Regions from separate parts of the Pseudoalteromonas sp. NCCP-2140 genome, predicted to be linked through region 2. Evidence: predicted binding sites of a transcription regulator. Region 2 holds the regulator's gene; each other region holds the start of a gene.
What was found. Region 2 encodes sigma-54, which starts transcription at its own class of promoters, with help from an activator protein. Its sites were predicted from a motif close to GTTGGCACGNNNNTNGNNT; they were not measured.

Region 1 (8,095 bases), on a different contig from region 2:
GCTTTATCCCAGAGCAGCTACTGCGCTTTGTTTTTGCCGGTAGCGTGGTGTTTATCGCGCTCAGAATGGTGTTATCGACACGAAAAAAAGCAGCCAGTGAAAAGCCGCTGCCATCAGGGCCTATTCTTGGCTTTTTATGTGCCATAATGGGGGCGCTGTCAGGACTAATTGGTATTGGTGGCGGGGCGCTTATTGTGCCGCTACTGCATTATTTTTCTGTTGATATTAAAAAGGCCATTGGTTGTGCTGCTGCATGTGGTATTGTCATTGCGCTGTTCGGCTCGGTGGGTTACGTATCTGCCGGGTGGCAATTAACATCTTTCAGTGATGGATTTGCCGGATTTGTGTATTTACCTGCGTTAGTGGGGATTGTGGTTACCTCGTCGCTCATTGCGCCAATAGGTGCCAAGGCCACGCATTACTTGCCTGTGGCAACAATAAAAAAAGTATTCGCGCTATTACTTGTCATAATTGCGCTTAAAATGGTGTTTAGTTAAAGGTTTTTATTTTTATGGCTCTTCAATTTCCAGATATCGATCCGGTTATTTTTTCGGTAGGCCCGCTCAGCGTACGTTGGTACGGTTTAATGTATTTAATTGGTTTTGCTTTGGCGATGTGGCTTGCTAATCGTCAAGCAGAAAAACCAAACTCAGGTTGGACAAAAGAACAAGTTAGTGACTTATTATTTTACGGCATGCTCGGGGTAATACTCGGTGGCCGTATTGGTTATGTATTGTTTTATCAGTTCAGCTACTTTATTGAAAACCCACTGTATTTATTCAGAATTGACCAAGGTGGTATGTCGTTCCATGGCGGTACGCTAGGTGTGATTACAGCCATTGCTATTTTTGCCTGGACACGTAAAAAATCATTATTTGAAGTGGGCGATTTTGTAGTGCCACTGGTGCCGCTTGGTTTACTAGCCGGACGTATTGGTAACTTTATTAATGGCGAACTATGGGGCCGAGTGACTGATGTACCTTGGGCGTTTATTTTCCCATCAGGGGGCCCAGAGCCTCGTCATCCATCACAATTATACGAAGCCTTTTTAGAAGGTTTGGTGCTGTTCTTAATCTTACAATGGTTTATTAAAAAGCCTCGTCCAGCGGGAAGTGTTGCTGGGGTGTTCTTACTTGGCTATGGCGTGTTTAGATTTATTGTTGAATATTTCCGTGAGCCAGATGCTCATTTAGGTTTATTCGCAGGCTTTATCTCGATGGGGCAAATACTGTCATTGCCGATGGTAATTGGTGGCCTTGGTTTGTTAATATGGGCCTATAAAAAGCCGCAACACAGCGTGGCAAGTAAAGCATAACAAGAGCAAATCAATGAAACAGTATTTAGATTTATGTCAGCGCATTGTTGACGAAGGTGTGTGGGTTGAGAACAAACGCACTGGTACCAAGTGTTTAACCGTTATTAATGCCGATCTTGAATATGATGTGGCAAATAATAAGTTTCCGCTAATAACAACGCGCAAGAGCTTTTACAAAGCGGCGATAGCGGAGTTACTTGGTTATTTACGTGGTTACGACAGCGCTGCACAGTTTCGTGATATCGGCTGTATGACTTGGAATGCTAACGCAAACGAAAACAAAGCTTGGCTAGAAAACCCACATCGCCGTGGTGAAGATGATATGGGTCGAGTGTATGGTGTGCAAGGCCGCAGTTGGCAACGTCCGGATGGCAGCCACCTTGATCAACTTAAAAAAGTTATCGATAACTTATCAAAAGGGATTGATGATCGCGGTGAAATCGTCACTTTTTATAACCCAGGTGAGTTTGAGTTAGGCTGTTTACGCCCTTGTATGCACACGCACACCTTTTCTTTGTTGGGCGATACTCTATACTTAACATCATACCAACGTAGCTGCGATGTGCCGCTGGGTTTGAACTTTAATCAAATTCAATGTTTTGTGTTACTTGCATTAGTTGCGCAAATAACTGGTCACAAGCCGGGTAAGGCGTATCATAAAATAGCGAATGCGCATATTTATGAAAACCAACTTGAGTTGATGCGTGATGTGCAGCTTAAGCGTGAGCCTTTCGCGTCGCCAGAATTAAAAATAAACCCAAACATTAAATCACTAGAAGACATTGAAACCTGGGTTACAAAAGATGATTTTGAAGTAGTCGGTTATCAGTGTCACGATGCAATTAAGTATCCGTTTTCAGTGTAAGAACAATAAAATTTAAGGAGAAATCAATGAAAGCTGTGATCCCAGTTGCTGGTCTTGGCACGCGTATGTTACCTGCAACAAAAGCAATTCCTAAAGAAATGCTTCCTATTGTTGACCGCCCGTTGATTCAGTACGTTGTAAATGAAGCAATTTCAGCAGGAATTAAAGAAATTGTTTTAGTAACGCATTCAAGTAAAAACTCAATTGAAAACCACTTTGATACCAGTTTTGAGTTAGAAGCTACGCTTGAAAAACGTGTAAAGCGCCAATTACTTGCAGAAGTACAATCAATTTGTCCGAAAGATGTAACAATTATTCAAGTTCGTCAGGGTGAAGCGAAAGGTCTCGGCCATGCTATTAACTGTGCAGCTCCTATCATTGGTAATGAACCGTTTGTTGTTATCTTACCGGATGTGATCATCGATGATGTAGCAAGCGACCTTAAAAAAGATAACTTAGCTGAAATGATCCAGCGTTTTGAAAGTACGGGTGAAAGCCAGATTATGGTTGAACCTGTGCCACAAAACGAAGTTGATAAGTTTGGTGTAGTAGATTTAGGTGATGTAAAAATCAATCAAGGTGAGAGCGCTGCTATTTTAAACATGGTTGAAAAGCCTCCAGTTGATCAAGCGCCATCAAATCTTGCTGTTGTGGGTCGTTATGTATTGAGTAAAAATATTTGGCCATTACTTGCAAAAACCCCAGCAGGCGCTGGCGACGAAATTCAATTAACAGATGCCATTGCCATGTTAATGGAAAAAGAAATTGTTGATGCCTACTCAATGAAAGGTAAAAGCCATGACTGTGGCAGCAAAATTGGTTATTTAAAAGCTATTGTAGAATTTGCACTACGCCGTGATGAATTCAAAGACGAGCTTACAGATTTCATAAAGTCGCTGGTTAAATAAGTAATGCAAACCATCTAGTTAAAAATTATGTAAAAAAAGTGCCTATATGGCACTTTTTTATTATTTACATAAACCTTACAATTGCCGATGATTACCCAATAAAGGATTTTTCTGATATACCTTTGTCTTAACACATTGTTACTATTGAATGTAAATTAATTGTTTCGTGTATATTTCATCTATAGTTGTTCTCCAGTAAATAACTAAAACAAAAAGTAATAGACGAAACGTTAATACGTTAGTGGTTACGGCTTATATCTCAAATTATCTTTTAAGTGTTGATGTACAGGTAAGTACTAACAGTGTGTTCTTCTTTGGATAAGAAGTTGTTTTTTAATGGTACTTTAAAGAATCCTGATTATGAAATGTTGCTCAAAGCTTTTACGTTACAGTTTATACCTCGTGGTGTTACTAGCTGTATCTGGTTGCAGTCATAATTCATTGTCTTATATCTTTGAAAATAAAACTCTAAACTTAGATTTTTCCTCTCTTTTAAGTAAAGCGTTCAGTCAGCCAAGTACTTATCATGTGCAAATACCAGCGAGCCCTGACAGAGTAACCACAAACTATAAATCAGTTGGAAATATTCAGCAGACCCCAGATAAAGAACTTAGCTCTGTGCCAGAGTCATCGACAAACACTGAGCTTTCTAATCATAGTTATAGTTTTGCTTTACAGCTTATGTCTGTTGAATCTGAACAAGGTCTGGCTTATTCATTTAAAAAAATGGTTAGGCGTGCCCCAAGCATCTTTCAAGGTAAACCGATACTCAATGTTGAAGTAGCACAGGTAAATGAGCATACTTATTATCGCCTTAAATTTGGCCGCTATAAGTATTTAAAGAATGCAAAGGCTGACTGTGAAGCAGTTAAGCGGCAAGGTATTGATTGCTGGGTTAGCAATTACACAAATAACCGAGTTTATTTTTAGTTTAAAACTTTCATCCTACAGCTGGCATTTTTATTGCTGAATTTAAGTCTATTTTTTAGAGTCGACGTCATCATGCACTTTTCTAGTTTCTCCAAATACCTTTTGATAATCATCTGCCTCACAGCTCTACCAGCATGCATGATGAGCCAAGAACAAAGCCAGCCAGTATATAATGAGCAGTTAGTGCAACAATCATCAATGCAGTCACAAAGTTCAGCTGTTGAAGTACATAAAGCTGCAGAGTCTGGAGTGCAGTTAGGTTTATATCTAACACCTAATAAAGTAGCTCACCGTGTTTTAGAGCTAAAGCGTGACTATCCTGATATCATGCATGGTCTAGATTTTCGCTTTAAACAACGTGATCAAAAAGGCGTAACCTTGTATGGATTAAGAGCTGGCCCATTTGCAAACTATACTCAAGCCACTGCATTTTGTGAGATTGTTAAAAAAGTAGGGCAGACTTGTGTTACAGCCCATTTTGTTGGGCAGACGCTGTAGCATTTGAACTAAATAACAATCAGCAGCTAGATATTAAAAGAGGCCTTAAAGCAAAAAGACTAGCTCATAGCATATATCAGAGCCTCTTGTTTCACGATTATCTTGGTATATCCCGTTTATAATAATACTTAGGCATAATTATTGCTTTGTACTTACTAAGTTTAGTGAGGATGGCAATTATGCGCCTGTTATTTTATTCAGTTTTTTTAGTGTTGGTGGGTTGTAGCTTAACTGAAGAGCCACAAAAAACGCCCCCTAGAGAAACCCCAAAATCGCCGATGGCACCTTATACGGTGCATCAATACGTTGCTGATTTAAGTAGTCAGCTGAGCCGTATTCAAGGCCCTTACAAAGGCAATGCACGTATTGCTGTGACCAGTTTCTACATGGCTGATGGCTTAGGTACTGATTTAGCTGAAGATCAGGGCAGTGGCTTGAGTCAGCAAATTCAAGAAAGTTTATTAACGCAATTTACTCAGCTTGGTTTTCATACCATTGAGTATCGATTAGAAAATACTTTAAATTTGCAGCAATCGGCCGATAGTGTACTTAGTCGTGATGTAAATACCTTACGTCAACGTCAGAATATTGACTTTGTTATTACCGGCACACTGACGCGGCAACAACATGCCTACATAGTAAATGCCCGATTAGTGAATACCAAAGATCTGCGAATTGTGTCAGCAGCAAGCACTGAGATCCCTATCAATGTAATGTGGGGCGCTGAAAAAGTTCAGCAACGTGATGGCCAGTTGTATCGAAGCGAATATTAAGAGGAACTCATTTAATGAAACGTTTAATTTTAACTTTATGTTTGCCTTTTGGCTTTGGTTGCTCATCAATGTTAACTGGTGATGTAACACAACACGATAATGATCCTCAGTTAGCTGCGCAAAGAGAAGTCGCCGCGCCACATAGTAACGACAGTGTGTTTCAAACCAATCAGGCGGTGATGAATAACAGCACCTTTACAGCAGCACCAACGCGTAAAAATATTAATCACTATGTGCGTGGCATCATGCAGGATCTTGTTGAAAACTTGCAATATGTTAGCGATAGCACGCCGGTTGCTGTTTCAAGCTTCATATACCTTGATGCAGATTACAACTCAACGAATTTGCTAGGTAATCAAATTGCCGAAAGCTTCATTCATGAGCTTCACGCATTTGGTGTACCTGTCATTGATTTTAAAACCACTGATTATATGCGTGTCACGCCAACTGGTGACTATGTTTTCAGTCGTGATTATTTAGAGCTAAGCCAAGATCAAAACTTCAATTATGTATTGGCAGGTACTTTGGTTAATCATCAAAGTGGTGTGCTCGTGAATGCTCGGATTGTTGGTTTAGCAAGCAAAGCAGTTGTAGGGTCAGCGCAAGGTTTTATCCCGCAATCAGTGGTTGATGCCCTTGATAGTACCAACCGCAGTGATGGTATTACACTAAAACAAGCAAGTGAGTAAGCTATGAAAGGTTTTATTTTAGCATCGTTAACGCTCGCACTATCTGGCTGCCAATTGCTGCCAGAGCAATCAGCAGAGCCGCAAAATACAGCTCAAAATGTACCTGCATCAGCAAATACTCAAGTCGATTACGTTGCTATGCTACAAGCGCTTGAACAAAATGATATGCAGCAGGATAACGCTAACCATCGTTTATTTGTGCCTTATCAACATCATAAAACCGTTGTTAATTATGTCGAGCAAATGGCGCTTGAGCTAGTAGATACTATGCAACAAGAGAGTGAGTTAGGCATTGCCATTACTAGCTTTGTTGATTTAGATGCAAGCCTAAAAAGCAGCTCACAACTTGGTAATCAACTCTCTGAAACAATGATGCACCAGCTGCAAAAATTTGGATTTGGCGTTGTTGATTTTAAAGCGATGGATATCATTAGTGTGACCTCACGTGGTGATTTTGTGATGTCGCGAGATGTAGAAGAGTTAGCCGAGCGTCGCATCGCGAGCCATGTACTTACAGGCACGCTGATATACCGCCCTAATGGTGTAGAAGTGAATGCACGAGTAATTAATTTAAACTCAAAGTTGGTTATTGCCAGCGCACAAAAAGTGATCCCTTATTTTGTGCTAAAAAATGAGTCAATCAAATCAGCAACGGCTAGCGTTAACTAACCTCATTACTTTGCCAATCGACTTACTCAAAAGTCGATTGGTTTATTCTCTTGATTACCAAAGCCTTAGACCGTTATACTTTTAGTTACAAGTTACAAGTTACAAGTTACAAGTTACAAGTTACAAGTTACAAGTTACAAGTTACAAGCTTTCCCTCAGCTTTTGAGTGGCCTCTTAGTTAAATGGATATAACGGCCCCCTCCTAAGGGGCAGTTACAGGTTCGATTCCTGTAGGGGCTACCAATAAAATCAATGACTAGTCGTGTTCTTCTCCTTTGTAGCATATGTGTAGCGTTAAAGTTCCGAATAGATTGCTTCAATCAATATCCGATAAGTTTGAGTGTTCTATAAAATCATAGCGATCTCTAAAGTTGCACACTCTTCTTATCCAGTAGTTTGTTTTATTGGTTTTAAGTGCTGCTTATATTTTGCTCACTCAATACTATGTCTATTTTTAGTAATTAAAATCAATTCATTTTTCGTATTCTTTCCTGTTTTTCTTGCTGTTTAGTTGAAATTTAAACTAATCATTATTTTGCAGATTAGTTTTAACCTTGGCCTATATAGGTGACAGGTTCTAACTACTTACTGTGGCTAAAAACAGAATAAGGATATTGATATGTTGATTATTACGAATAGAAACATAAATAAATCAAACTTTAAAAATGGCGTAGGCGATCACAATGCTTTTGGTGACTACGCAAACGCAAAAGGACCTAATGAAGTTAGGCTCGCTCATGCAGATAAAGTAGAGGGAGTATGGCAAGTGCGACTAGTCACTGAGCCATCTAAAATAACTCAGAATAATATTCCTTCTAAAAAAGCATTTGCAGAAGTTCGTGAACGGCTCACTTCCTCAGGTAAAAATTGCGTTTTTTTTGTACATGGCTTTAATCAAAGCTTTTATAAGAACTTAGAAAAGTCATTAGCATTAGAAAAAGAGCATGGGGTTGAGGTTGTTGTTTTTTCTTGGCCCTCTAATCCTGGAGGTTTTAAGACAAAAGAATACCGAAGCGCTAAGAGAAATGCACAGGCATCAGTTGGTGCTTTGGATGCTACGTTGGAAAAGTTAGGCCAATACATGAAAGAACCGTTTAATAAAGAGGCCCTTAAGGCATGCGATATTAAATTTACCTTTATGACTTACAGTTTGGGGAATTACTTGTTTCAGAATTACGTTATCAACGCTTTATACGAAGCTGAAACAAGAATGTTTGATAACGTTGTATTGTGCCAAGCTGATGTTGATAACGCAGGTCATCAACATTGGGTCAATAATATAGAAGCTGGAAAACGAGTTTATATTACGATCAATGAAAATGATTGGGTCCTAAAATGGTCTGATGCGAATTTTCAAAAAGATCGGTTAGGAAGAACTGCTAGGAATTTGGTCGCTTCAAATGCTTTTTATTTTGACTTTACTGGCGGTCCAAATGTAGGAAAAACTC
Region 2 (8,095 bases):
GTGTTTATCCTGATATCTGTAAGCATATGGACACGGATCACACCCCAACCATTGAGCTTTATAAAAAAGCCCGTGATGTAAAAGGTGTGAAGAAAATTTTGATCGCGTCTGGCGTACGTTATGACTTAGCCGTTGAAGATCCGCGCTACGTAAAAGAGTTAGTTACCCATCACGTAGGCGGGTACTTAAAAATTGCCCCTGAGCATACTGAAGATGGTCCATTGTCTAAGATGATGAAGCCGGGCATGGGTGCTTACGATAAGTTTAAAGAGTTATTTGATAAATACTCAAAAGAAGCGGGTAAAAAGCAGTATTTGATCCCGTATTTTATTTCTGCTCACCCAGGAACGAAAGACGAAGACATGGTGAACATGGCGTTGTGGTTAAAGTCTCATGACTTTAAGCTTGATCAAGTGCAAAACTTTTATCCATCGCCTATGGCCAATGCAACCACGATTTATCACACAGAGATGAACTCGCTGCGCAATATTAAGAACAATACTGAGCAAGTGCCTGTTCCAAAAGGCGCACGCCAGCGTCGCTTACACAAAGCAATTTTACGTTACCACGATCCGGCTGGTTGGCCGATGATCCGTGAAGCTCTAAGAAAAATGGGGAAAGCGAATCTAATCGGTAAAGGACCGAACTGTTTGGTACCTGAAGAAGGTCGCAACGAGAAAGCAGCTAGAGGAAAGGGAGGTAAAGGCCGTGCGGCACTGACTCGTCACACCGGTTTTAGCCAGTTTAAAAAGGCCAATACCAAACCTAGAGTAGGTAAAAATAAGCAGCGCGCAAAGTAAAAGGTATAAATACGGCCCTTTAAGGGCCGTTTTTATATTAGATCAATAACCAAGTCGCGGTGCCTAAAAAGGCAAAGATACCAACAATATCAGTGACGGTTGTCAGCACTACGCTCCCTGCAAGGGCTGGGTCAATTTTCATTTTCTTAAGAATTAATGGAATGCTCGCACCCGCAATACCAGCGGCAACAAGATTCATAAACATTGCAAAGGCCAGCACTGCGCCGAGTTTAAAGTCCCACTGCCATAGGGCAACCACACCAGCAATTAATATCGACCAAATAATGCCATTCAGTGCGCCAATCGCTAACTCCTTAAGTAATAAGAAGCGTTGGTTGGTTTGGTTGATATGACCAACCGCTATACCACGAATAACCAGAGTTAGGGTTTGGCTACCCGCAACACCCCCCATTGAAGGGACGATACCATTGAGTACCGCTAAAATAGGCAAGATTGCTAAGGTGTTTTCGAAAAAGCTTGCCACAATTGCTGCTAACAATGCGGTTAATAAGTTAACCCCAAGCCAAATAGAGCGACGCTGCGAACTTTTTAGCACTGGCGCAAAGGTATCTTCTTCGTCGTCAAGACCAGCGAGGCTTAGCATGCTGTGCTCTGCATCTTCACGGATTACGTCAACGATATCATCGATGGTAATACGACCAAGCAAGTGAGCGTTATCATCCACGACAGGGGCTGAAATCCAGTTGTGACGCTCGAACAGTTGCGCCACATCACTTTCATCCATAGAGATTAGGATTGACTCACAGTCTTCATCCATTAAATCACGAACAATTTTATCTGAAGGACTGGTCAGCAATGTAGTTAATGAAAGCGCGCCTAAAAAGCAGTTATGCTTATCAACTACATATAAGTCATCGGTACCCTCTGGTAGCTCACCTCGTAAGCGTAAATAGCGCAGTACAACATCTAGAGTAACGTCAGGACGAATGGTGACCGTATCGCTGTTCATCAAGGCACCGGCTGAGCGCTCTTGATAAGAAAGTGCTTGAGTTGCTCTTTCTCTATCTTGCGAATCCATGGCACTGACAACGTCTTGATATACGGTATCAGGAAGACTACGTAAAACCTCACCTAAGTCATCGTCGTCCATATCTTCAGTGGCAGCAGCAATGTGCTCAGGCTCCATCTGGGCAATAATGCCAAGACGTACATCTTCAGAGAGTTCTTCTAGAACATCACCACGGACATCTGGATCAACCAGCTGCCAAAGCATACGACGAATTTTATGGGGAGAAGATTCAAGTAAAAGGGCTGTATCACAAGGTGCCGTTTTGGCTAACATACCGCGCACTTGAACAAATTGACCACTATTGAGTGACTTGGTCACTTGTTTGAGTTGTTGTAGTGGGTAATCTTGTTCAAAGGCTTCTGGCATTGGCGTCCTTACAACTGAAAAAAGTTTAAATAGGCTAAGCAAATACAGCATAGTTGCTTTGTAGTGTATTTGCAGAGATATCGTCGCACTGCGATAAATTTATTAAGAGTTTTGTAATTTAGAAAAGCGAGCGATATAAAAGTAGGATATTTAAAGGGAATTTTAAATATCCGAATTAAGTTTACCGTAAACCCTGAAGTCTTAGCAAATGCTATTCTTGCTCGTGGAAGCGTTGTGCAATTAATTCGCCGATTGCCGTTAATGCAGCATCGGCGTCAGGGCCTTCGCACACAACGCGAACTTCTTTACCCTGACTACTTTCAAGTAGCATTAATGCTAACACGCTGTCGCCTTCAGCTTCTTTATCATCTTGATAAAGCGTAATTTTGGCATCAAATTGCAGCGCTAATTGCGCTAAAACAGTAGCAGCACGAGCATGTAAGCCAAGTTTGTTTTGAATTAAAAAGGTATCTTCAGCGTGCATTGTTGGTGCCTAATTAAATGTCTTGTTCGCGGTGGCGAATTTTTACATTAGCATGGCTTTTGGCAAAGCTCTCACCAATTGTTTGCGCTAAGTAAACAGAGCGATGCTGGCCGCCGGTACAACCAATAGCAATGGTCAGGTAACTGCGGTTATTACGCTCTAAATGTGGCAACCAAGTTTGCACAAAGGTTTGTATTTGCCACGTGAACTTTTGCACTATGCTGTGGCTAGCTAGGTAATCTTTTACTGGTTGATCAAGGCCTGTTAGTGGCTTTAAATCAGGTTCCCAGTGTGGGTTAGGTAAAAAGCGTGCATCAAAAACGTAGTCAGCTTCTTTTGGAATACCATGCTTAAAGCCAAACGACATAAAAGTAATAATCAGCTTTTTATCTTTTTTACCTAAAATCTTTTCGCGAATTGATTCTGCTAACTGATGAACACTCAGATCAGTGGTATCAATCATAAAGTCAGCGCGAGTGATCAACACATCAAGCAGGATTTTTTCTTGTTTAATGGCCAGATCAAGCGGCAAAGAATCAATAGATAGTGGATGCAAGCGGCGTGTTTCTGAAAAGCGCTTGATCAGAGTTTGGTCATCACTGTCTAAATAGAATAGTGTTGGGTTTGCGAAACCTGGCAGGTACTCAAGAATATCATTAAATTCTTGCTGCTCTTTCGGTAAGTTACGCACGTCGATGCTGACCGCTATTTTATCGTAGTTATCAGACACACTACGTACGAGCGAAGGCAGTAAATTAACCGGAATATTATCAACGCAATAATAGCCCAAGTCTTCAAGTACTCGTAAAGCGACCGATTTACCTGAGCCTGAGCGACCGCTGATAATTATTAATTCCATTTATGCCTCTGCTGATATGACCTGAAACAGTTGCTGATCGGTAGTAGCACTACGCAGCTGTTTACAAAATTCTTTATCTTTAAGTCTATCAGCAATTGTTGATAAGGTCTTTAGGTGAAGCTGACAGTCACCATCTGGTACGATGAGTGCCACAAAAATATCAACTGGACGATTATCAATTGCATCAAAATTAATAGGGGATTCACTCACTATCACAAATGCATGAGGCTCATCTGCGCCGCTCATTCGGCCATGTGGAATAGCAATACCTCGGCCAATGCCGGTGCTACCTAGTTTTTCTCGGTTGAGTAAAGCATCTAGGATATCTTGTTGCGATAAATGAGGAAGCTGCTGGTGGGCCAGTTCGCTGATATATTCAAGAATTCTTTTTTTGCTATTAAAAAGGACCGCAGCTTTGCTGCAGTCCTGGTTAGTAAGTGAACTTAGTTTCATAATTTAATGTCGAGCTAATTTCTCTTTGTGTTTAATGACTTGGCGATCAAGTTTATCGATCAGTGAGTCAATGGCTGCGTACATATCTTGATGTTCTGTAGAAGCGAACAATTCGCCTCCGTTTACATGTAAAGTTGCTTCTGCTTTTTGGCTTAATTTTTCTACATCTAGAATGACATGAACATTATTAATATGGTCAAAATGCCTTTCTAGTTTTGCAAACTTGGTGTTTACATAGTCTCTTAATGAATCTGTGATTTCTACATGACGACCAGTTAAATTTAGTTGCATAAGCATTTTTCCTTCTATGTAAAACGTCTAAATCAGACTCTTACGCTGATTAGACGGAGGTATTGCTAGAGACTCACGATATTTTGCAATTGTACGTCTAGCTACTTTAATTCCTTGCTCAGCCAATATATCTGCAATTTTGCTATCACTCAATGGTTTAGCTGAGTTTTCTGCAGCGACTAACTTCTTGATTAAAGCGCGTATTGCTGTAGAAGAACACTCACCACCATTTTCGGTGCTGACATGGCTTGAGAAGAAATATTTCAACTCAAAAATACCCCGTGGGGTATGCATATATTTTTGCGTTGTTACCCGTGAAATCGTCGATTCATGCATTTCGACCATTTCAGCAACATCATTTAGCACCATCGGCTTCATTGCTTCAGGGCCATGCTCAAAGAAAGCTTGTTGTTGTTGAACGATACAGTTGGTCACTTTTAATAGCGTATCGTTACGGCTTTCTAAGCTTTTAATAAACCACTTAGCTTCTTGTAAGTGAGAGCGAATAAATTGGCTGTCGCTACTTGATTTTACAGAGCGAGACATCGCCGCATATTGGCTGTTCACTCTAATCTTTGGCATACAGTCTGGGTTTAACTCGACTACCCAGCGACCTTTTACTTTTTTTACTGATACATCAGGTATGACGTACTCAGACTCTTCGCGCACTATGCTATCCGCAGGCTTAGGATTTAAGCTGTGGATGAGCGTCATCACTTCTTTAAGCTCGTTTTCTTTAAGCTTAGTCTTTTTCATCAAAGTTCGATAGTCGCGACTCGCTAATAATTCGATATGCTCAGATAAAACCATTTTAGTTTCAGCTAAATATGGCGTATTAGCATCGAATTGGCGTAACTGAATGCACAGACATTCTTGTAAACTGCGTGCGCCAATACCCACAGGATCAAATAACTGAATTCTTTTTAAGACCGCTTCGACTTCATCAAGTTCGATTTCTTCTTCATCGTTATTTTGATTAAAGCTTTCGACTATATCTTCACAGCTTACCGTTAAAATACCTGAGTCATCGATAGCTTCTACAATTGCCACAGCAATCGCTTCATCAGTAGGGCTAAATGGCGTGAGCTGTAATTGCCACATTAGGTATTCATGAAGGGTTTCGGTTGATGCTCCCTGATAGATAGATTCATCTTCAGGCATTGGCCCTGACGATGTTGAAGGGGCGGCACTCATGTACTCATCCCACGTGACGTCCATTGCTAAGTCATCGCTTACGGTGTCTTTATTGAGAGCATCACTACTTTCTTGCTCGTACTCGCTAGGTGCTTCTTCGGCAGACGCGCTGACTTGCACATCGTCAGGCTCCGCTTTTTGCTCATTCTTGCCGGTGCTTTCTTCATTGTAATCCGCTTCTTCCACTTCAAGCAGGGGATTACTATCAAGCGCTTCTTGAATTTCTTGCTGGAGATCCAATGTACTGAGCTGCAACAAACGAATCGCTTGTTGCAGTTGTGGAGTCATTGTAAGTTGCTGGCCCATGCGCAGCTGTAATGATTGCCTCATGTATCCCTAACAATCCTTTTTAAGTTATCGATAACTGTATAAACACAGTTATCGATTTATTGTCATTGTTATAAGTCTAGCAGATGCTCTAGTCGCTGGCGTAATGGTTACAGCCTGAATTGCTCGCCTAGATATACATCGCGTACAGTTTGGTCTGCTAATACGTGCTCAGGTGTGCCTGATGCAATTAGCTCCCCATGAGAAACAATGTAGGCTTTTTCACAAACATCAAGGGTTTCTCGAACATTATGGTCAGTAATTAGTACACCGATACCACGATTTTTTAGGTGCTCAATAATTTTCTTTATATCTAACACTGAAATTGGATCAACACCAGCAAAAGGCTCATCTAAAAGGATAAATTTAGGATTAGCGGCTAATGCGCGAGCAATTTCTACACGGCGTCGCTCACCACCTGACAGCGCCATACCTTGGCTGTCACGAATGTGTTGAATACTAAACTCATCGAGTAAGCTATTGAGTGTTTCTTCGCGGGTGGTTTTATTTAGATCTTTACGAGTTTCTAAAATGGCCATCAAGTTTTGGTAAACCGTCAACTTTCGAAAAATTGACGATTCTTGTGGCAGATAGCCAATACCTAAACGCGCACGGCTATGCATTGGTAAAAGGGTGATATCGTTATCATCAATACTGATTTTACCTTTGTCGCTAGGTACTAGGCCTACAATCATATAGAAGGTCGTTGTTTTACCTGCGCCATTTGGACCAAGCAAGCCAACAATACTGCCAGCTTCAACTTCAAGACCGACATTTTTAACCACTTGGCGGCCTTTGTAGCTTTTAGCTAAAAGCTCTGCTTTTAATGTGCTCATGGTTGGCCTTTATTATCTTTTTTATTTTCAACAGGCACTAAAATAGTGTGTACACGATCTGTTGAGTTTTCGTCTTTTTCAGCACTGATCAGCTGCTGTGCCATATCATAGGTAATGCTTTTTGCTGTTACTTTTTGACCTGCTTGAGTAACTTCAGCTTCACCATTTAAGGTTAAGAAGCGTTTTGCAACATCATAACGAACTTCTTCTGCGCTAGCGCTCATTACGGTGCCATCAGCTTGCTTTTCTTCGAAGTAAGCAGGCTTACCTGTGGCAATAATCAACTCTACTGTACCTTCGGTATCACCGCCGTGTGCTTCAAGGCGCTCTGCGGTAATACGACGATTACCATGCACGATCTCTACGTTACCTTCAAATATGCCAACGCCATCTTTTAGTTTACCTACTTGGCGATCTGAGCTAATGCTAATTTGAGCGCCAGTTTGCTCGGCAGCTGCGCCCGAAAAGGCAATCAATAAGCTTGGGATCAGGAGTAATTTCTTCAGTTTATTGGTCATAGTATATGGTTCGTGTATGGTTAGTTAACTCAACAATTTCGGTTTTTAAATCGGCTTTTAAGCCTTTCCCGGTAATCTTTAAATTCGGTCCTGTTAGTGTCACAGGTTGCTTAGAAAACATGGTCATTTTATCAATGTCGACATTAATGTTTTCTGCTTTTATATCTTCAATCATGCCGTTGTGGGTTAAGTTTTTAGCAACTACATCCCCTTCAAAAATCAGCTGATCGTTTTCGTACAATGTGGCTTCTTTGGCTTTTACTTGCCAAACCTGCTGGTCGCCATAAATAGTAAAAATAGGTTGCTCAAAAAAGGTAAACCCTAATTGTTGATACAACTCCATTTTAGCAGCAGCCACTTTATGACTAATTTTGCCTTGCTCGTCATACGCTGTTTGCTTTAACGCCACTGCGGTGTAATCAGGTGTTGCGATGATCTCGTCTTCACTAGTTATTGTGTCTGTTGATTGGTTAAAGTACGGGTACCATAACCACACCATGCAACAAACAAAAACAATACTCAGTAAAATACGGGCTATATTCATGCGCTGGTTCCATCGCTAGTTAACGGCTTACCGTTTTCTAACATCAGTAAATCAGTTAATTCACGCACAGCTCCAAAGCCACCTGGTAATAATGTGGTGTAATGAGCCAGCTTTTTAATCAGTGGGTGTGCGTCGTTTACAGCAATGGCAAACCCTACTTTTTCCATTACTGGTAAGTCTGGACCATCATCACCAATATAGGCAATTTGTTCATCAGTCAGCCCCAGTTTATCTTTTAACTCTTGATAAGCAATCAGCTTATCTTCTTGTCCCTGATAAATGTGCTGAACTGTTAGGCTAGTCATTCGCTGCTGAACTATTTGTGAATGGCGGCCAGTAATCACTGCCACTTCAAAGCCACTATTAATGAGCGCTTTAATACCAAAGCCATCT
Region 3 (8,095 bases), on a different contig from region 2:
ATGCGAAACCACTCACCACCGAGTTTGATATATTCACCTACAGGGTTTTCAGGCAGGTTAAGCTTTTCGATAATTGAAGGACCAATAAACGCCACTCGACGGCGCTTTTCATCATCTTCTGCGCGAATAAACCGCCCGAGTTCTGGGTAGGTGCGATAAGCTTTTTGGTAGTCTTGCTCGGTGCCCATTACCCGTGAAGCATGACTTTTATTGCCATACTCTGCTGCACCAGAAAAGCGCCAAGTAAACATTAGCGCAGTAAAGGTTTCGGCTTCTTTCACTCGGGCTTTTAGAGTTAAAAAGTCGCTGTAGGTTAACTTTGCTTGTTGACCTACCATTTCTTTTTCTACGCTAGTGTAAGGTTTTATATTGGTGACATCGGGAGACATATCAGCAAGCTGATCATTAATTTGCTTGGTAAACCCTTGCATCACTGCCACCACGGTCACAACCGCTGCAACACCAATAATAATGCCTAAGCAGGTAAGGGCACTGCGCATCGCATTGGCTTTAATTGCCATCAGTGCGGCTTTTGTACCTTCCATTACAGCGATAGCAGATTTAAACATGTTGTCTTGTTCCTTCGCCTTTACGGGTATCACTAACAACCTTGCCATCAACTAAGCGAATAACACGTTGGCAGTGATCAGCAATATCTTGTTCATGAGTAACCAAAATAATGGTGTGCCCTTCGTTATGAAGCTCATCAAACAGCGCCATGATTTCAGTGGTGGTTTTACTATCTAAGTTACCGGTAGGCTCATCACCAAGTAGAATGTGGGGCTTAGTAACCAGTGCGCGAGCTATAGCGACACGTTGACGTTGGCCACCAGAAAGCTGGCTCGAAAGGTGATTTACCTTATCGCCAAGACCAACCCGTTGTAATGATTCGAGCGCTTGTTGCTTTCGCTCTTTGGCAGAAATAAATCGATACACTAAAGGCTGCATAACATTTTCAAGGGCGGATGCTCGTGGTAACAAGTTAAAGCTTTGAAAAATAAAGCCAACACTTTCATTACGCTGATGAGCAAGCTCCGTTTCGGTCATGCGCTTTACTAACTTATCTTTTAAATAGTAATCACCACTGGTGGGAGTATCTAAACAGCCAAGCAAGTTCATCAGGGTTGATTTACCTGAGCCTGAAGGGCCAATGATGGCAACATACTCATTTTGCGCAATTTCAATATTAATATCATCAAGGGCTTTGAAAACTTGTTCGCCCATTTTGTATTGTTTATTGATATTACTGAGTTTGATCACCGCAGACATTAGTTAGCACCTTTTTCAGGGCTGTTTTTAACGGCTACCGTATCACCCTCTTTTAGTGAGCTAAGTGGTCTAGCTGGGCCTATAACAATACGATCTCCTTTAACAACACCGCTGGTTAGTGCTTGCTCTATATCTGAAGAAATACCTACCGTTACCGCTGTTTTAGTTACTGTATTATCTGCATTAAGCTTCCAGACAAAGTAGCTATCATCCTCTTTTTGAATAGCTTCAATAGGCAGTTTTAAGCCATTTTCGGCAATGCTTGTGGCGATTTCTGCGCGGCAGCTCATTCCGGCATAAAGCTGGCGGTCAGTGGCATCAAGCAGTACTTTGACTTTAAATGATAAGCCCTGAGAACCGGCTTGATTTTTTGCTGATGTGCCAATGTTTATTACTTTGCCAGTGAAAGGTTGATTTGGGTAAGCGGCGGCATAGATATCTGCATGTTGGTCTAATTTGATACCGGCAATATCGGTCTCATCCACTCGAAGCTCGGCTAATATTGCGCTGGGGTCTGCTACTAACATCAGGTCTGAGCCAATAATGTTAGTTGTTCCGGCAATAACAGTTTCACCTTCTTTAATATTGACCGAAGCAAGTAGGCCACTCATTGGAGCGCGAAACACGCTTTTATTTAAACGGTCTTCAGCAATCAATAACGATGCTTGGGCTTGGTTGTAAGCTTCACGTTTTGCTTCAATATCTATTTTTGCTAAATCGCGGGCATTTTGTAGGTTTTCATATACCTCTTGGCCAGCAAGGCCAACTTCATAAAGCTCTTTCTGGCGGCTTAGTTGACGCTCGATATTTTTCAATCGGGTTTCGCTATGCTTAATATCGATTTCGGTCGCGCGAAGCACGGCCTTGTTGCGTGCAACTTCAGATTCAAACGCGGTCGTATCTAGGCGCATTAAAATATCGCCCTCAGTGACACTTTCACCTTCCTCTACAAACACTTTCGCTACACGGCCTGTCACTTCTGAGCGCAGTTGCACTTGGGTGTTAAAGACTAGGTTGCCAGAGGCTAAAATTGAATCGGCAATATTGCCTTGTTCAACTTCTGCAATATGCATTTCTGGTGCATCTTTATTGCCTGTGACTTGTTTTGAAATCAGTAAAGCGACAAATGCCGTAACAGCGAGGCCAATAATAATGGCTTTTTTCATGTTACTTCCTTGGTAGTTAAGAGCGGCATATTGCCGCTCAAAGCAGAATTAAACGAGAGCGATTACAGTCCAAATACCGTAAATAACAATACTTGGTAGAGCTGCAAACAGTAGCGCTTTATTGAAAGTGAAATTAGTCCAGCTCTTTAAACCGATAGCTGCGATGAAAATACCCCAAATAGAAAAGATATTGAGACTTTCAAGTAAGGTGTAAAATGGGTGGCCAATTTCTAAACCAATTAAAAGTTGGTTAATCGAAGAGTAGTTCATTAGCGTTTGTGAAATTTGGTTAGTGCTTGCTGTAAGGACTAAGATTAAAAAGCCTAAATAATAAATAACCAAAGGCATCATGGCCCATACACCAAAGCCATACCACGCACCATAACCGTAGTTAGCTTCTGGATCTTGCTTAGATACAAATAGGTAGTAGCCTGCCATTAGGGCATTAATAACAGCTAAACCGATAATGCCACCAAACATAGCAAACCAAACTTGCAAATCTATGGTTTGCTCCATGCTTTGGCGAATCATTTTTTGTTCTGCAATGGTGGCATCAACACTGGCCGCTGCGACTTGTTGATCGATTAAAAACTGCGGGTCAGCTTTATTGTAAAAAGCAAACATGCTGGCAGCGAGAATGCTGGCAAGTAAAATAAAGGCAACAAAAGACCAACCTTTTGCTTCTTTTAAGCCATTAAAGGCTTTGCTTGGGCTGATAAAAATATCAACCAATGCGGTCATGACATTTGATGATTTCATTTTTTATTCCTTGTTTTATAACATTTGTTTTTAGGTACTAAAATATCCTGTTTAGTAACAAATTAGCAATTTGTTTTGTAACTGTATGTTAACAGCTGTGATTAGTAAATCTGTGATATGGTTAAAAGATTAATTTGAGTCGAATTTATTAGGAATAGTAGGTCGTTATGGTGAATAGCAATGGTCGTTGTATTGATGAGTTGGTATTAGGGTTCTGGCGCTTGCTAGATTGGCAGATAACGCCACAGCAATGCTTAAGTTTTTTAGAAAATGCAATCGATATGGGAGTTTCAAATACTGATCATGCTGACATCTACGGTGAATACGGTTGTGAAGCCGAATTTGGTAAAGCACTTAAACTAAAACCAAGTATTCGTGATGAAATCAAAATAATCACTAAATGTGGTATTAAGCCTGCGTTTGCAAGCCTAGGATTACAAGGCAAAGCAAACCATTATGATTCAAGTGCCGCGCATATAATTGCCTCAGCACAGCAGTCACTTAAAAACTTCAACACTGATCGTTTAGATGTATTACTTATCCATCGCCCTGATTACTTAATGAATGCTGATGAAATGGCACAAGCATTTAATACCCTAAAAGCAAATGGTGACGTGATTGATTTTGGTGTATCTAATTTCACCCCATCGCAATTTAGCTTGTTGCAGTCGCGTTTAGACTTTGAGCTTGTGACTAATCAAATTGAGTTTTCACCTTACGAAATGAAAGCCCTTGATGATGGTAGCTTAGACCAATGCCAATTGCTCGATATCAAACCTATGCTTTGGTCACCATTAGCTGGGGGTCGTATATTCTCAAGTGATGATGAAAAAGCGGTGCGTTTACGTACAGTGTTGGAGCAGGTTGGTGCTGAAATTGGCGCCACAGCCATTGATCAAGTTGTTTATGCTTGGCTGTTAATGCACCCAAGTGCACCGTCTGTGGTACTTGGTACGGGGAATATTGAGCGTGTTAAATCAGCTGTTGAAGCTAAGCAGCTTACTATGAACCGTGAACAATGGTATCGCATTTGGCAAGGCTCAACCGGGCATAGTGTGCCTTAATATATAGCCCAAAACGAGAAAAGGGCCTTAACGGCCCTTCGTGTTGCAGCAAGTAACACATTCTTTATAAAGTGAAGTCAACCGCGTAAGCGACATACACTTTTACATCTGAACCATCAATGTCGTTGTCTGAAAGACCGAAAGTAAAGCCGTCTTTCGACACTGAAACACCGTAGTCGATGATGTCATCATCACCAATGAAATCCCCTGAGTAATGACCTAAGTGAAGGGCCATTTCTGCACCGGTACTGCCAACTGGGAAACTGTAGTCAGCATTTAAATATAGAGAGTCACCAAAATCTGTACCGTCACCGCTTGCTGCTGATGTTGCTAGGACTGCTGCACCAAAGGTGAAGCTACCCATGCTAATGCTACCGTAGATTTCAGAGAAGTCTGCATCTGTATAAGATGCTGCATCTGGGTATGCATAATAAATGTAGCCAACATCGTAGCTAAAGGTTTCATTGATTTCACCGCCAAAACCAGCATAAAGGTCTAGCTCGTAAGTCATGTCGTCAGCCCAGCTAGCATTCGATACCCAAGTACCCGCATAAAAGCCAGATTCACTTGCGTAGTCGATACCACCTTGGATTGCAGCATCACCGCCGGTTTGTTCTTGACCACGCCATAAGTAGTTTGAAGTTGCCGCAGCGTTTGCTGTGACTTCTGCATAGCTATATGTTGAGCTCAAAGTTAATAGCGCAAGGGCGCTTGCTGCGACCGTTTTTTTTAGTTTTAGCATGTTTCTGTATCCTGTTGTTATGTTGATTTTGTCCCATTTTCAGATTGCAGTCTGGTTATTATTTGAGGACATTTTCTATGTGTTGTCTGGATACGATATTGCACTGGTTGTGCCAAGTTAATTTCGAATGGGATATTTTATGCTTAAAGGCTTTAAAAACAGGCTTTTAAACTTGTTTAATTGTGAAAAGGATGGTTATTTGAATTGTTCATGCGCACATGTGTGGTGCAAAAAATAACCCGGTTGCACAATTGCGAAGCAACCGGGTTTTGCTTATTTGAGAGTAACTTAGCCGAAAATTGCACGCATTAGAGTAATGGTTTCTTCAACACTGCGGCCTTTTTCAACTTCACTGATGATTGAATCGCGCTTAGCTTTGATATGTTCAGGGATATCATCACTTGCTAATGCTCGGTCCACCAGTATCTCTGCTGATTCTTTGCCACGGCGTACGGTCTTTTTACCTGCTGAGCTTGTGGTACTCTTAGGTTTGTTTAACAACTTAATATAGTTAGAGTTATCAGCGGTACTTTTATCTGCATAATAAAAGAAGCTAGGCAATAGGGCTTTGATTTCAACCAGAGATTGTTCAAGCTCATTTGCTGCACTGGCCATTTTGAACCAAGGCATGCTATGTATTGCTTCGACAACATCTTGCCAGTAGCGCTCAAAATCACGGTTATTAAGCTTAGTAATGCCTAATGCCGCACAAAGGGCATCAAGTTTACTATTTACGATTGGTGTAAACACGTCAGGTCGGCGCATCGCAAGCAAGCGAGTAGCAGGAGCAAGCGTTGGCTTTTCATCGCTGCCATTAAATGCCATGAAGTAAGCAACCATAAAATGCTGATAATGTTCTTGCGTTACTTCACCCTCAAGTGGAATGTGTACAAGCGCCTCATCGAACGCACCTGGTAAATCACTCAACATTTGGTGGAAACCTTTTGCGTTCTTAGTAGAAGCAAACCATTCAACGTCGAAGTTATAGCTGCTTGGATCAAGCGAGGCACTGTGTTTACCTGAAAACGCTAAACGGTCTTCTGGGATCATCTCTTTTAGGGATTGCGATTTAATTGCAGCAATGTAATTAGTTAAGCGTAATTGCTCATCAAGGGCTACAAGCTCTTTATGCTGCTCGATGAAGCCTGCAATAACAGGCCATGGCGCAACCCTTAATGTTTTTAACTGCAAAAAACTGATTGCAGAAATTAATAAGTCATGAAGTTTTTTAAGAGTGGGTAATTGCTTATCTTCTAACAGATCGTAGTTAATGCGATCACGGCTTGCACTTAATAGCTCATAGCACCAACCTAAAAAGTCTTCAGGGTGGTTTTCTACTTTAACTGCCATAAGGTTTAAGCTGATATCAGAGGCTTGCTTGAGGATATTTTGATAAATTTGACTTTCTTGCTCGCCAAGCGCCATTTTTGACGGTGAAATAAGCAGTTTCTTCATGCTTAATCGATACTCCAGTTTTGACCAAATTGGGTTGTTTAATTTTAGTACACAGGGTGCAAAAACAACAGGGTCGTGCATCATACCGAAGTAATGAAATGATGCAATCTTACTGATACTTTATAAGTAAGATTGCGACTGACATGGTTTATTAATCATTGTCATCGAGTGTAAATAATTGCTCAACACTGAGTTCAAAGTGAGCAGCGATTTTTAACGCGATAACCACCAAGGGTATAAAGCGGCCAAGGGATTTTTGTAACCTATAGGTATCAAAAAGTTTCAGCGCTGATTCATATTCTTGTACCTAAGCTTGTTTACAAACCTTTTTATGTGTTGGGCAATGCAATTGCGCCTAACTCCCGCTATGATATGAACATTGTTTGCCCATTTTTAAGGATGATTATGAAAACCTTACTGAAAATCGTTGGTGTCATCTTCGTATTACTGATTGCATTGGTAGTCGCTGCACCATTCCTAATACCTACAGACGCGATATTTAATAAAGTATCGGAGCAAGTAGAGCAAACCACAGGTCGTAGTCTGACTATTAATGGCGATAAAAAGCTGTCGGTATTTCCATCATTAAAACTCGAATTGAATGATGTGCACTTTGCCAATATGCAAACTGGCTCGCAAAAAGATATGGCAAGCATGCAGCAACTTGCTATCCGTATCCCGTGGATGTCATTGTTTGGCGGTGAGTTTAAGCTTGATAAATTCGTTATTAACGAACCAACAATTTTGTTAGAAACCGATAAAAATGGTAAAGCAAACTGGCAATTATTTGATGCGGTTGCTGAGCAACCACAGACCGAGCAGCAAAAGAGTTCTGGCGCTGTTAACTTACCAGATAACTTTGATATCGAACTTGGTGAAGTGGCAATCTACGGTGGTACTTTCACTTATCTAGATGGTAAAACCGGAGCAAAGCAACAGATAAGCGATTTAGAGTTAGCCATCTTACTACCTTCTCTTCGCAAGACCTTAGAATTAAAAGGCGGTATTACCTATATGGGTGAGCGTTTTGATTTAGATGTCACGCTAGATACACCTGTTAAAGCGATTGAAGGCGAAACCTTTAATGTCAGCACTGAGGTTGATTCACGCTTAGTCGATTTGAATTTTAAAGGTGCAATTGCAGAAATGGGTAATGACGTGCAAGGGCTTCTTTCTGTCAGTGGTGACTCTGTTAAAAACATTGCGAGCTGGCAAGGTGTTGAGCTTAATGCAAAAGAAAATGCGTTTAATGCCTTTAATGTAAAGGGTTCAATGCACCTAAAAGGACAACAGTTTAAGCTTACTGAGCTACTTGCCACCCTAGATGAGCTGCAAATTAAAGGTAAAAGCGATATTAAGCTTGGTGATCGTTTAGCTGTGAATGCTGATATTGATTTAGGTATGCTTGATCTAAACCCTTACCTACCAGAGGGCGTAGCTAAAGAAGAGCAAACAGAGCCTGCAGCAGATGCGCCAGCACAGCCAATTGTTTGGGATGATACTGCAATTGATATGAGCGGCTTAAATGCATTGGATGCAGATGTAGTCGTGCGTTCAAGTGGCTTAAAAGCCAATGATATTACCCTTGGTGAAAACCAGTTAACGGTGAACCTAAAAAATGCCGTGGCTAAAATCAGTCT

Region 1: NFU46_RS04630 (FlgO family outer membrane protein) is a predicted target of sigma-54. The motif match lies at 4,645-4,663, and genes of this name have one in related genera.
Region 3: NFU46_RS18855 (TorF family putative porin) is a predicted target of sigma-54. The motif match lies at 5,099-5,117, and genes of this name have one in related genera.

What each region holds. Positions count from the first base shown of each region.
Region 1 covers NZ_BRCZ01000002.1:154,220-162,314, forward strand. Annotated here, with positions in the region: gene NFU46_RS04600 (sulfite exporter TauE/SafE family protein) at 1-497, shown strand, start outside; gene lgt (prolipoprotein diacylglyceryl transferase) at 512-1,315, shown strand; gene NFU46_RS04610 (thymidylate synthase) at 1,329-2,180, shown strand; gene galU (UTP--glucose-1-phosphate uridylyltransferase GalU) at 2,207-3,088, shown strand; gene NFU46_RS04620 (SPOR domain-containing protein) at 3,449-4,018, shown strand; gene NFU46_RS04625 (SPOR domain-containing protein) at 4,160-4,516, shown strand; gene NFU46_RS04630 (FlgO family outer membrane protein) at 4,696-5,289, shown strand; gene NFU46_RS04635 (FlgO family outer membrane protein) at 5,304-5,978, shown strand; gene NFU46_RS04640 (FlgO family outer membrane protein) at 5,982-6,647, shown strand; tRNA gene NFU46_RS04645 (tRNA-Arg) at 6,816-6,890, shown strand; gene NFU46_RS04650 (alpha/beta hydrolase) at 7,267-8,095, shown strand, end outside.
Region 2 covers NZ_BRCZ01000003.1:472,036-480,130, reverse strand. Annotated here, with positions in the region: gene NFU46_RS08840 (YgiQ family radical SAM protein) at 1-800, shown strand, start outside; gene mgtE (magnesium transporter) at 838-2,196, opposite strand; gene NFU46_RS08830 (HPr family phosphocarrier protein) at 2,408-2,680, opposite strand; gene rapZ (RNase adapter RapZ) at 2,694-3,539, opposite strand; gene ptsN (PTS IIA-like nitrogen regulatory protein PtsN) at 3,540-3,992, opposite strand; gene hpf (ribosome hibernation promoting factor) at 3,996-4,283, opposite strand; gene NFU46_RS08810 (RNA polymerase factor sigma-54) at 4,311-5,807, opposite strand; gene lptB (LPS export ABC transporter ATP-binding protein) at 5,915-6,640, opposite strand; gene lptA (lipopolysaccharide transport periplasmic protein LptA) at 6,637-7,158, opposite strand; gene lptC (LPS export ABC transporter periplasmic protein LptC) at 7,148-7,702, opposite strand; gene kdsC (3-deoxy-manno-octulosonate-8-phosphatase KdsC) at 7,699-8,095, opposite strand, start outside.
Region 3 covers NZ_BRCZ01000015.1:9,890-17,984, reverse strand. Annotated here, with positions in the region: gene NFU46_RS18880 (ABC transporter permease) at 1-569, opposite strand, end outside; gene NFU46_RS18875 (ABC transporter ATP-binding protein) at 562-1,269, opposite strand; gene NFU46_RS18870 (efflux RND transporter periplasmic adaptor subunit) at 1,269-2,435, opposite strand; gene NFU46_RS18865 (YIP1 family protein) at 2,484-3,194, opposite strand; gene NFU46_RS18860 (aldo/keto reductase) at 3,365-4,258, shown strand; gene NFU46_RS18855 (TorF family putative porin) at 4,323-5,000, opposite strand; gene NFU46_RS18850 (hypothetical protein) at 5,289-6,455, opposite strand; gene NFU46_RS18845 (AsmA family protein) at 6,861-8,095, shown strand, end outside.